2 regions of the Mesobacillus boroniphilus genome follow, and region 2 is predicted to be linked to the other one. Evidence: riboswitches for the same ligand, from Rfam matches in the RefSeq annotation. Region 2 holds a riboswitch; the other holds the start of a gene.
What was found. A riboswitch is a leader RNA that binds a small molecule or an ion and turns the genes downstream of it on or off. The one in region 2 is predicted to bind cyclic di-GMP.
Positions count from the first base shown of each region.

Region 1: linked by a shared signal. The riboswitch ahead of DYI25_RS16550 (LPXTG cell wall anchor domain-containing protein) and the one ahead of DYI25_RS13415 (hypothetical protein) in region 2 are both predicted to bind cyclic di-GMP.

Region 1 covers NZ_QTKX01000002.1:751,243-755,672, forward strand. The annotation lists gene DYI25_RS16535 (ornithine--oxo-acid transaminase) at 1-188, shown strand, start outside; gene DYI25_RS16540 (DUF378 domain-containing protein) at 425-658, opposite strand; gene DYI25_RS16545 (iron-containing alcohol dehydrogenase) at 861-2,024, shown strand; cyclic di-GMP riboswitch class I at 2,285-2,377, shown strand; gene DYI25_RS16550 (LPXTG cell wall anchor domain-containing protein) at 2,516-3,874, shown strand; gene DYI25_RS16555 (class D sortase) at 3,931-4,430, shown strand, end outside.
Region 2 covers NZ_QTKX01000002.1:65,785-70,214, reverse strand. The annotation lists gene DYI25_RS13430 (heme-dependent oxidative N-demethylase family protein) at 1-884, opposite strand, end outside; gene DYI25_RS13425 (helix-turn-helix domain-containing protein) at 1,049-1,387, opposite strand; gene DYI25_RS13420 (ImmA/IrrE family metallo-endopeptidase) at 1,406-2,023, opposite strand; cyclic di-GMP riboswitch class II at 2,720-2,801, shown strand; gene DYI25_RS13415 (hypothetical protein) at 2,836-3,330, shown strand; gene ahpC (alkyl hydroperoxide reductase subunit C) at 3,670-4,233, shown strand; gene ahpF (alkyl hydroperoxide reductase subunit F) at 4,247-4,430, shown strand, end outside.

The DNA of each region.
Region 1 (4,430 bases), 690 kb from region 2:
GCGGCCGTGGCTTGTTCATAGGCGTCGAACTGACAGAACCTGCCCGCAAGTACTGTGAAGATCTGAAAGAAGAAGGACTGCTTTGCAAAGAGACGCATGATACGGTCATCCGTTTCGCACCGCCGCTTGTCATCAGCCAGGAAGAACTTGACTGGGCGATTGAACGAATCAAGAAAGTATTATCATAAAAATGAGAAAACCCGCCTTTGTGGCGGGGTTTTTCATGTAAATACCGTCGAAGCTGACCAAGGCGCTTGCGCTTTTCTAAAGAGATAAGAAAGTGTAATACAACTTCGAGAAATGTCCAGCTCCAGCGCCTAGCCCCTCGAGACGCTTCGGTCCTGCCAATGAAGTCAAAGAACGACTTCACTGTCAGGCCCTCCAGCGCTTGTCGGGGCTGACCAAGGCGCTTTCGCTTTTCTAGTTATCGCGTAGCCCGTGGTTCTGCCGCTCTTTCCTCTCTTTCGCTTGGCGCGAATAGAAGACCGATGTTTATTAAACCAGCAAGACCAACCAGGCCATAGATGATTCGAGCCAATGCTGAATCCTGTCCGCCGAAAATTGCTGCAACAAGATCGAATTGGAAGAACCCTACTAAGCCCCAGTTGATGGCCCCGATAATGGTAAGAACAAGTGCTGCACGTTGAATACCGCTCATGGGTGTTTCCTCCTTATACTAAATTTGTTCTTTTATAGAGTGATTCAGCAGATGATGAATTATTCATCCACGCTATATTAAAAATCTACCCTGCTAAAAAAGGTTGTAACATTTTGGAGCACATTGGAGAACATTAAGAAGTGTATTTTTTGCATTGCTTTTAAAAAAGGAACATAATTAGCCTTGAGGAAGGTGATAAAAAATGGATAACTTTACATTTTATAATCCAACAAAACTAATCTTTGGCAAAGGCCAACTTGAGCAGCTTAAGAATGAAGTCCCTCAATATGGCAAGAAGGTTCTGCTTGTATATGGCGGAGGCAGCATTAAGCGGAATGGGCTTTATGACTCTGTCATGAATTACTTAAAAGAAATCGGAGCTGAGGTATTCGAACTTTCGGGTGTTGAACCGAACCCTCGTCTGTCGACTGTTCATAAAGGTGTGGAAATCTGCAAAGAGGAAGGCATTGAATTATTGCTCGCGGTGGGAGGTGGCAGTGTAATTGACTGCACGAAGGCAATCGCAGCCGGAGCCAAATACGATGGCGATGCTTGGGACCTTGTCACGAAGAAGGCTTTTGCATCAGAAGCACTTCCGTTCGGAACTGTGCTGACATTGGCGGCTACAGGTTCCGAAATGAATGCCGGCTCTGTCATTACCAATTGGGAAACGAATGAAAAATATGGCTGGGGAAGCCCGGTGACTTTCCCTAAATTCTCTATTTTAGATCCTGTGAACACATTTACAGTTCCTAAGGACCAAACAATCTACGGCATTGTTGACATGATGTCACATGTATTCGAGCACTATTTCCATTTGACAGAGAACACTGAATACCAGGACCGTATGGCCGAATCCTTGCTTTTGACAGTGATGGAAACAGCTCCAAAGCTGCTTGAGGACCTGGAGAACTACGAATATCGTGCTACCATCCTTTATTCAGGAACAATGGCATTGAATGGAATCCTTAACATGGGTTACCGCGGCGATTGGGCAACTCATAATATTGAGCACGCGGTATCTGCAGTGTATGATATCCCTCATGGAGGCGGGCTGGCCATCCTGTTCCCGAACTGGATGAAGCATAACCTTAAGGTAAAACCAGAACGTTTCAAGAAATTGGCTGTCAGGGTCTTCGGCGTGAATCCAGAAGGCAAGACAGACGAAGAAGCAGGCTTGGAAGGAATCGAAAAGCTGCGTGAATTCTGGAACAGCATCGGTGCACCATCACGACTTGCTGATTATGACATTGATGACAGCAAGCTGGAAGTAATGGCAGATAAGGCAATGGTAAACGGCGAGTTTGGCAACTTTGCAAAATTGAATAAAGACGACGTATTGGAAATCTATCGTATGTCTCTATAAACGTAAAATAAGGATCCAGGGGATTAACCCTGGGTCCTTTGTCTTTATATGGGTAAAAAATCTTAATGATTTTTGTAAGAAAAGACTCCGTTTTTACTGAAATCATCATCCTTATCGGGTAAAAAAGAAACTGAAGAAAAATTTACCAATAACATTTCTAGGACTATATGTTTAAGTAGCTGGTTAACTGTGGTAAGTCTCTAAATGTAAGACAATGGAGCAGCAGGAACAATTTACATAAAAATTGACATTAACACCAATCATGCTCAAGGCAATCCTGATTGAAAGACAGGGACGCAAAGCAAGGAGTCTAAGGCTGTAGCTTTCTAGCTAAGATTGTCCTAGCTGCCATGAAATTAGAGATATTCTCGCTGTTGTTTTGTCTAGTAAAAAAGGATGAATACAAGGAAAAGGAGGCAAGAACTCTTGTGAAATAACTGAATATTCAGTCATTTTTAGTGTAAAATTTTATTCGAAAAGGAGTAGAAATTTTGAAAATTAAAAAGCGTTTATCCTTAGTTGCATTCATGCTAATGGTCATGATTACATCCCCGGTTACAGGTGCATTTGCCGCGGAAAATAATGAGCAAGGAGCAAAATTCGAAGAAAATACTAGTAACCAAGAAGAGCAGGTTCAAAAAAATAACACAGAAACTACAAAGTCTGCAGACCAGAAGGAAAAGTCTAATGGTGAGGTAAAAGCAGCATCTACGGAAAATGAAACAAATGTTGAGGAAGGATCAGACACTAAAATAACATCTGACCAAGCACAAAGTAACTCGGATCAAGAAACAACAAATCAACCTGAAGAATCTGAAAACAGTGCCAATCAGGAAGTCAATACTGCAGAGGGAATTGATGCTCCGGAGGAAGAAAGTGCTTCAGAGGAAACTAATGCTCTGGAAGAAAGTAATGCTTCAGAAGAAAGTAATCCTCCAGAAGAAGCTAATGCTTCAGCAGACGAAAATGAGTCGACAGCAGCTGAGGATGGAACCGTAACAGCCAATGAAAATACAAGTACGCAGATTCACCTGCATATCGATCAATGTGTCGATCCTGTTGAAACAGCCTTTGTTCAGGTGAATGGCGTGTGGGAAGAAATGACGAATCCAGGTTCATCACCGCTGTATAAAACTTTTGATGAAGGTGAGTTCATAAAAGATAATGTCACGGCATTCAAATTGATTTTTACAACAGGGGAAGTACTTGTGGTACCAGTAAGTGAAATAAGAGTGGGTGTTGAAGCGGAAGGTTCAGTGAATTACTGGCTGGAAAGTTGTGAACTTCCTGCAGAAGAACCGGCTGGATCAGAGGATTCAGAGGAAGTTGATGAAACTGTGAACGTGCTAACAATGATTAAAATCATGATAGACGAGAATCCGCGTCAGATTGAAAAAGTGACATTGCGAATGATGAGTGGCAAGAGAATTGAATTTGAAAGAGTCAATGCTCTTTTCAGCCTTACTCTGATGGAAGAAATCGAACTAGAATTGATTCGTGGCATTGAAATCACAAGGAACGGTGAAACCAAATTAATCCTACTTTCGCAAATCGAGTCCTTGGAAATGGTGGATAGTGTACTGACACTTCAATTGAACTGGGAAATGGAAGGTGAAATGGTAGAGGAAGAAACAGGAGAGAATGAATCAGACGGGGAAAATGATACGACAGGACCTGAGAATAATTCAGGATCAGGAAATACACCTGATGGCACAACAAATGAGCAGGTATGGAACGGAGAGGTCCTCCCTCAAACAGGTGAAAGCAGCAGGGCGATGTTCTATGTGCTAGGATTCCTGATCGCCGCAGGAGGGGTCATGCTAAGGTTCAAGAATCCATTGAAGAACTAAACTCGAGTTGGAGGGGAAGCGATTCCCCTCTTTTATTTTTATAAGAGGTGAAATTCATGAAAAAGGTATTATCGCTATTAATGATCCTTGCTGGTCTATCGATCTTCTTTTATCCAGCAGCAAAAGATTATTACACCGCCTACAATCAGGAGAAGATGATTGAAACCTGGGAGGACAGCAGTCAGGGGGAGCAGATCGCTGCTGAGAGTCTTAGGGAACTTGAGGAAGTACTCAGTATCAAAACTAAGGCGGAGACCAGTATGAATGAAGTTCCGCAAACTGAAAAACAAGAATCGGAGCAAAAAGCAGCAGCTAAAACCGAAACAAAAAAGAAAATGTCCAATGGCATCGTAGGAGTAATTGAAATAGACAAGATTGGCGTAAAGCTGCCTATATTAAATGGAGCGTCGGATGCAAATTTGGATATAGGGGCTGGGCTCCTGGAAGGAACGCCGGCTCCAGGGATGCCAGGGAACAGCGCTATTGCCGCCCATCGAAACAGAGCCTATGGCAGTATGTTCAACCGGCTCGATGAAGTAAACGAAGGAGATACCGT
Region 2 (4,430 bases):
CCTTTGTAGTCAGCAATGAATTCCGGAAGTTCATGGAGGATCGCCGAAAATTGCTCAAGCCACGGTTTATTCTGAATGAACTTCTCAAGTGGAAGCATATGGGTGTGGATCGTAAATAAAATCCCATTGCTTTTTGGCAGACGGAATAATTTTTGGACCTCCACCCGAAGATGCACAAGCTCGCCAACATTTTCTTTCGTCACTTTTTTTCGAGCATGGCCCCATTCAGCAAAGGTTTCAAGCGAAGTATCCAGCTTGTTCCCTGCCATAAGGGACCAATTTTTCCTGCCCCATGGTTTGCCTGCCTCAATTCTCATTAAAAATTGCCGGATCCTTTCATCAAGCGAATCAAACCCTGGAATCGGTGAATGTATCTCCTTAAAAGACATCCCCGCATCAAAGTAAAGGGACCAATTCGCAGGGAAACACAGCTGCCCTGCATCTAAAAACAGGTCCCCATCCCGCTGCATCATCAAGATTAAATCCTCTTGGACATGCCGGCCAATAAAATCAAGGGGATCCAGTTCCAATGTTTCATGGTCACCAAATGTAAAAGTGATTTTTTCACCAAAAAGCAGATTTGAGAACACCCACTGGTCATTCTGTTTAATCAATTCAAACTTATCAGGATATGATTCTACAAGATGATGAACGATTAAAGATAACACTTCCCACTGCGCATCAAGTGTATGGGGGGAAGAGTAATAGCATCGTTCCGGATGATTCGTAAGCAGTTTTCTTTTCAAAGTAACTTCATCTATATACTGATCCGTTATTTCTATCGGATTCGGCGGATCTAATGGAGATGCATTGTTAGAGTATCGATAAACATCCCTGTCCCCAAAAGGATATGGAAAAGATAGAAGATTATCTGTTGAGTTCATGGGAAGCACCTCTTTTCAGAATATTTCATTTAATTCATACTATACAGAAGTTGACGCTGGAATTCACTAAAGTTATCGCTGCTTTGCTTCCAAGTTCTTTTACTTAGTCACTTTTGGCAAAAAAAAAGCGGCTAACCTCCAGGGCAGCCACTTTTTTAAAACTATTACTTTAGCATTTTTGAAAAAACATCTTTTAGCGATTTTCCTTTTTTATAATATATTTCATCACGGACTTTTTCATTGATCGTTTGCCATAGCATGATTTCGACATCTGAAAGAGGCTTTGATTCCTCTTCTTTTATGAAGGCAGCAAAATAGTCGAGTGGCACGCCATAAAACCTTGAAATATCCGCCATGATTTCAAAAGAAACCGATTTCCGGGCTCCCTTTTCAAGCATGCTTAAGTACTGCAGTGTAATGCCCGTTTCATTTGCAACATCTTCTAAACGCAGGTCTCTTTCCCGCCTCAATCTCCTTAATTCCTGGCCTAATGGCGTTGTCATCTTAACTCACCCATCTTCCTAATCTAATTTTGATATCTGCTTGTATGTAATAATGTAATACCAGCTAACAACCGCCTCAAATAATGTAATGATGATTTCAACTGCAATCCTCGGCGACTTAAGAAATCGATTTGTTTGGAAGTGAAGTAATTCATGAACAATTGTCTGCAGCTGCTCCGGATAATCAAGCTTTTCATCGATGATGATCACCTTTCGATCATGATGGTAAATCCCCTTCACATCATTCAGGTTTATAAAATAAATACTGATTTCATATTTATTGTGAATTCTGTTAGTCAATGACTTAATATACATGTCATCAACCGACATATACTTTTTATGCATGTAACCAATAAAAGTATAATATGAGAGGAATAAAATCAGTACTAAATTCACATTCAGATGGTCGAAGAATGCAAGGATAGGGAAAATAAGCATTAACTCGAATATCATAGGTCCGAACCTGTCTAAAAACAATTTGCTTGTTACTGCCCCTGTCTCAAGTAAGACATAGCTATATTTTAAAATAGTGCTTAAAAAGAGCATCATGGTCAATGTAAGATAACGAGCTAAATAGGTTTTGTCAGTATACTCATTATAAAACTCATTACAGACGATGATAATAATGATGTACATCGACAACAACGCTATTATAGATTTTAAACTCCCTCTTTTTTGCATAAAGATAGCGAATAAGCTATCTACCAGAAGGTAAATAAATCCGTAAACAACTGAGAAACGGTCGAAAATAATCAATGACATTATGACGTGAAAGAAGGAATATCCAAATCCAGAAAACACTTTTAGATTGATCCTGTCGAAAATGACCATAATACATAGAAATAAAAGGACATTCCCTTCAAGCTCATGCGGTATCTTGATATACAGAAACGTCAAAATAATTGCCGGTAGAAGAAACAAAAGAAAGTATGCTTTCTGGTAAAAATTCTTAATGGTATCCCCTCCGAACTCATTAGCGTATCTCTAAATATACTTTATTACAGCCGGCATCTATAAGATATTTTAAATTTTCGACAAATTCTTTAGGATTCCTCAGAAATTTGTCTATCAAAATAAATATTTTTATACAATTGTTTAATATAAAATCTTATTAGAGCAGAGGATTATCATTTATTCTTCTGTCTTTCCTCCCATACGAGTGCAAATCATTGGTTTGCACTCTTTTTTTATCATAAAATAATTGTCGAAGGAAAATTATGTATTTAAACTTTAGTTTAATATAAAATCAATTTATAAGCGGTGGAAAACTGAAGTGGCCACTTTATGACGTTCCATCGTAAAAAAGATTGGGATCGATAGCTCATACCCAATCTGATAGTGGGAAGCTTTGAAGTACAGCCTCTACTTGGACACTTTGGCTGTATGGAGCTACTAGTGTAACCGGCCCTCTTAGTTATTATTTTTTAATCTAAGGGGAGATAAGAAAAATGAAAAAAGTGTTAGTTGGATTAGCTGCAGGAGCATTGGCAATGGGTATTTTCGCAAGTTCATCACTTGCAGCAGTAACGTATGACTCAGCAACAGGAACAGGGTTTGTTGGTAAGGGCGATGTTCAGCTGGCATTGGGATGGAATAATGCTCAATTGCAGAAAGAAGCTGAAAAACTATTATTTACCTATGAATCAGTTGAAACTTATGAAGTAACTGTTGAATGGACTACCAATGAAGGGAAAAAAGGTGAGAAGACTCACACAGTAGATCATAAAAAAACTTCAGAAATAGCTGCAAGTTTAGATTCTAGCGCCAGAAAAGCTAATCAATTTACTGGTTTCTTTTTAAATGGTGTTAAAGATGTTACAGTTAAAGAAGCAGTACCGGCATTGGGTGATGAATTTCCTGGAGAATCAGGCCATATCGTTACTAAAGTAGAATTAGTCTCCAGTACCAGCACTTTATATGTAAACGGGACTCCATTACAATAAATTAATATGAATATATACCATGAACTTATAACAACACTAGTTCATGGTTTTTTTATGTTCCTATATTTCCGCTTTCTTTATTAATATTGTAATAACGGGCAAAGCGGTAATTTTCGGTAGTCGTACAATATATGACTTTATCCATCTGAATCAATTCGAAAATCTATGGGAATAATTATTATGGTGTAAAGTAGAGGTCTTATCGCTTGACACTCGATGAGATTTATATAATAATCGTTACTGAATTAGAATTATTATAGTTTATTGAATAGTTAACTGAATATCTTCAGTAAAACTATTTCACAAAATAATTCAAACCATTTAAGGAGGAAATTAATCATGGCATTAATCGGTTCTCAAGTTTTACCATTCACAGCACAAGCATTCCATAACGGAGAGTTCATCACTGTTTCTGAAGAAAATCTTAAGGGAAAGTGGAGCGTAGTTGTATTCTACCCAGCAGACTTCACATTCGTATGCCCTACTGAGCTTGAAGACATGCAGAACGAATACGCTGCATTAAAAGAAATGGGAGCAGAAGTATACTCTGTATCAACTGATACACATTTCACTCACAAAGCATGGCATGATCACTCAGAAGCAATCGGCAAAATTGAGTACATCATGATCGGAGACCCTTCACAGAAGATCTCTCGCAACTTCGATGTATTGAACGAAGAATCTGGCCTTGCAGACCGCGGAACTTTCATCATCGATCCAGACGGCGTAATCCAAACTGTTGAAATCAATGCAGGTGGAATCGGCCGTGATGCTAGCCAGGTAGTTAGCAAGCTAAAAGCTGCACAATATGTACGCAACAACCCAGGCGAAGTTTGCCCTGCTAAGTGGAAAGAAGGCGGAGAAACACTTAAGCCAAGCCTTGATCTTGTAGGAAAGATTTAAGGGGTACACTCCCATGTTATTAGATGCAGAAATAAAAGCACAATTAGCCCAATATCTTCAAATGATGGAGGGCGATGTGCTGCTTAAAGTTAGCGCTGGATCGGATGATGAATCACGAGACATGCTGGCTTTAGTAGATGAATTGGCAACAATGTCATCCCATATTAAAGTGGAGCATGCCGAATTAGAAAGAACAC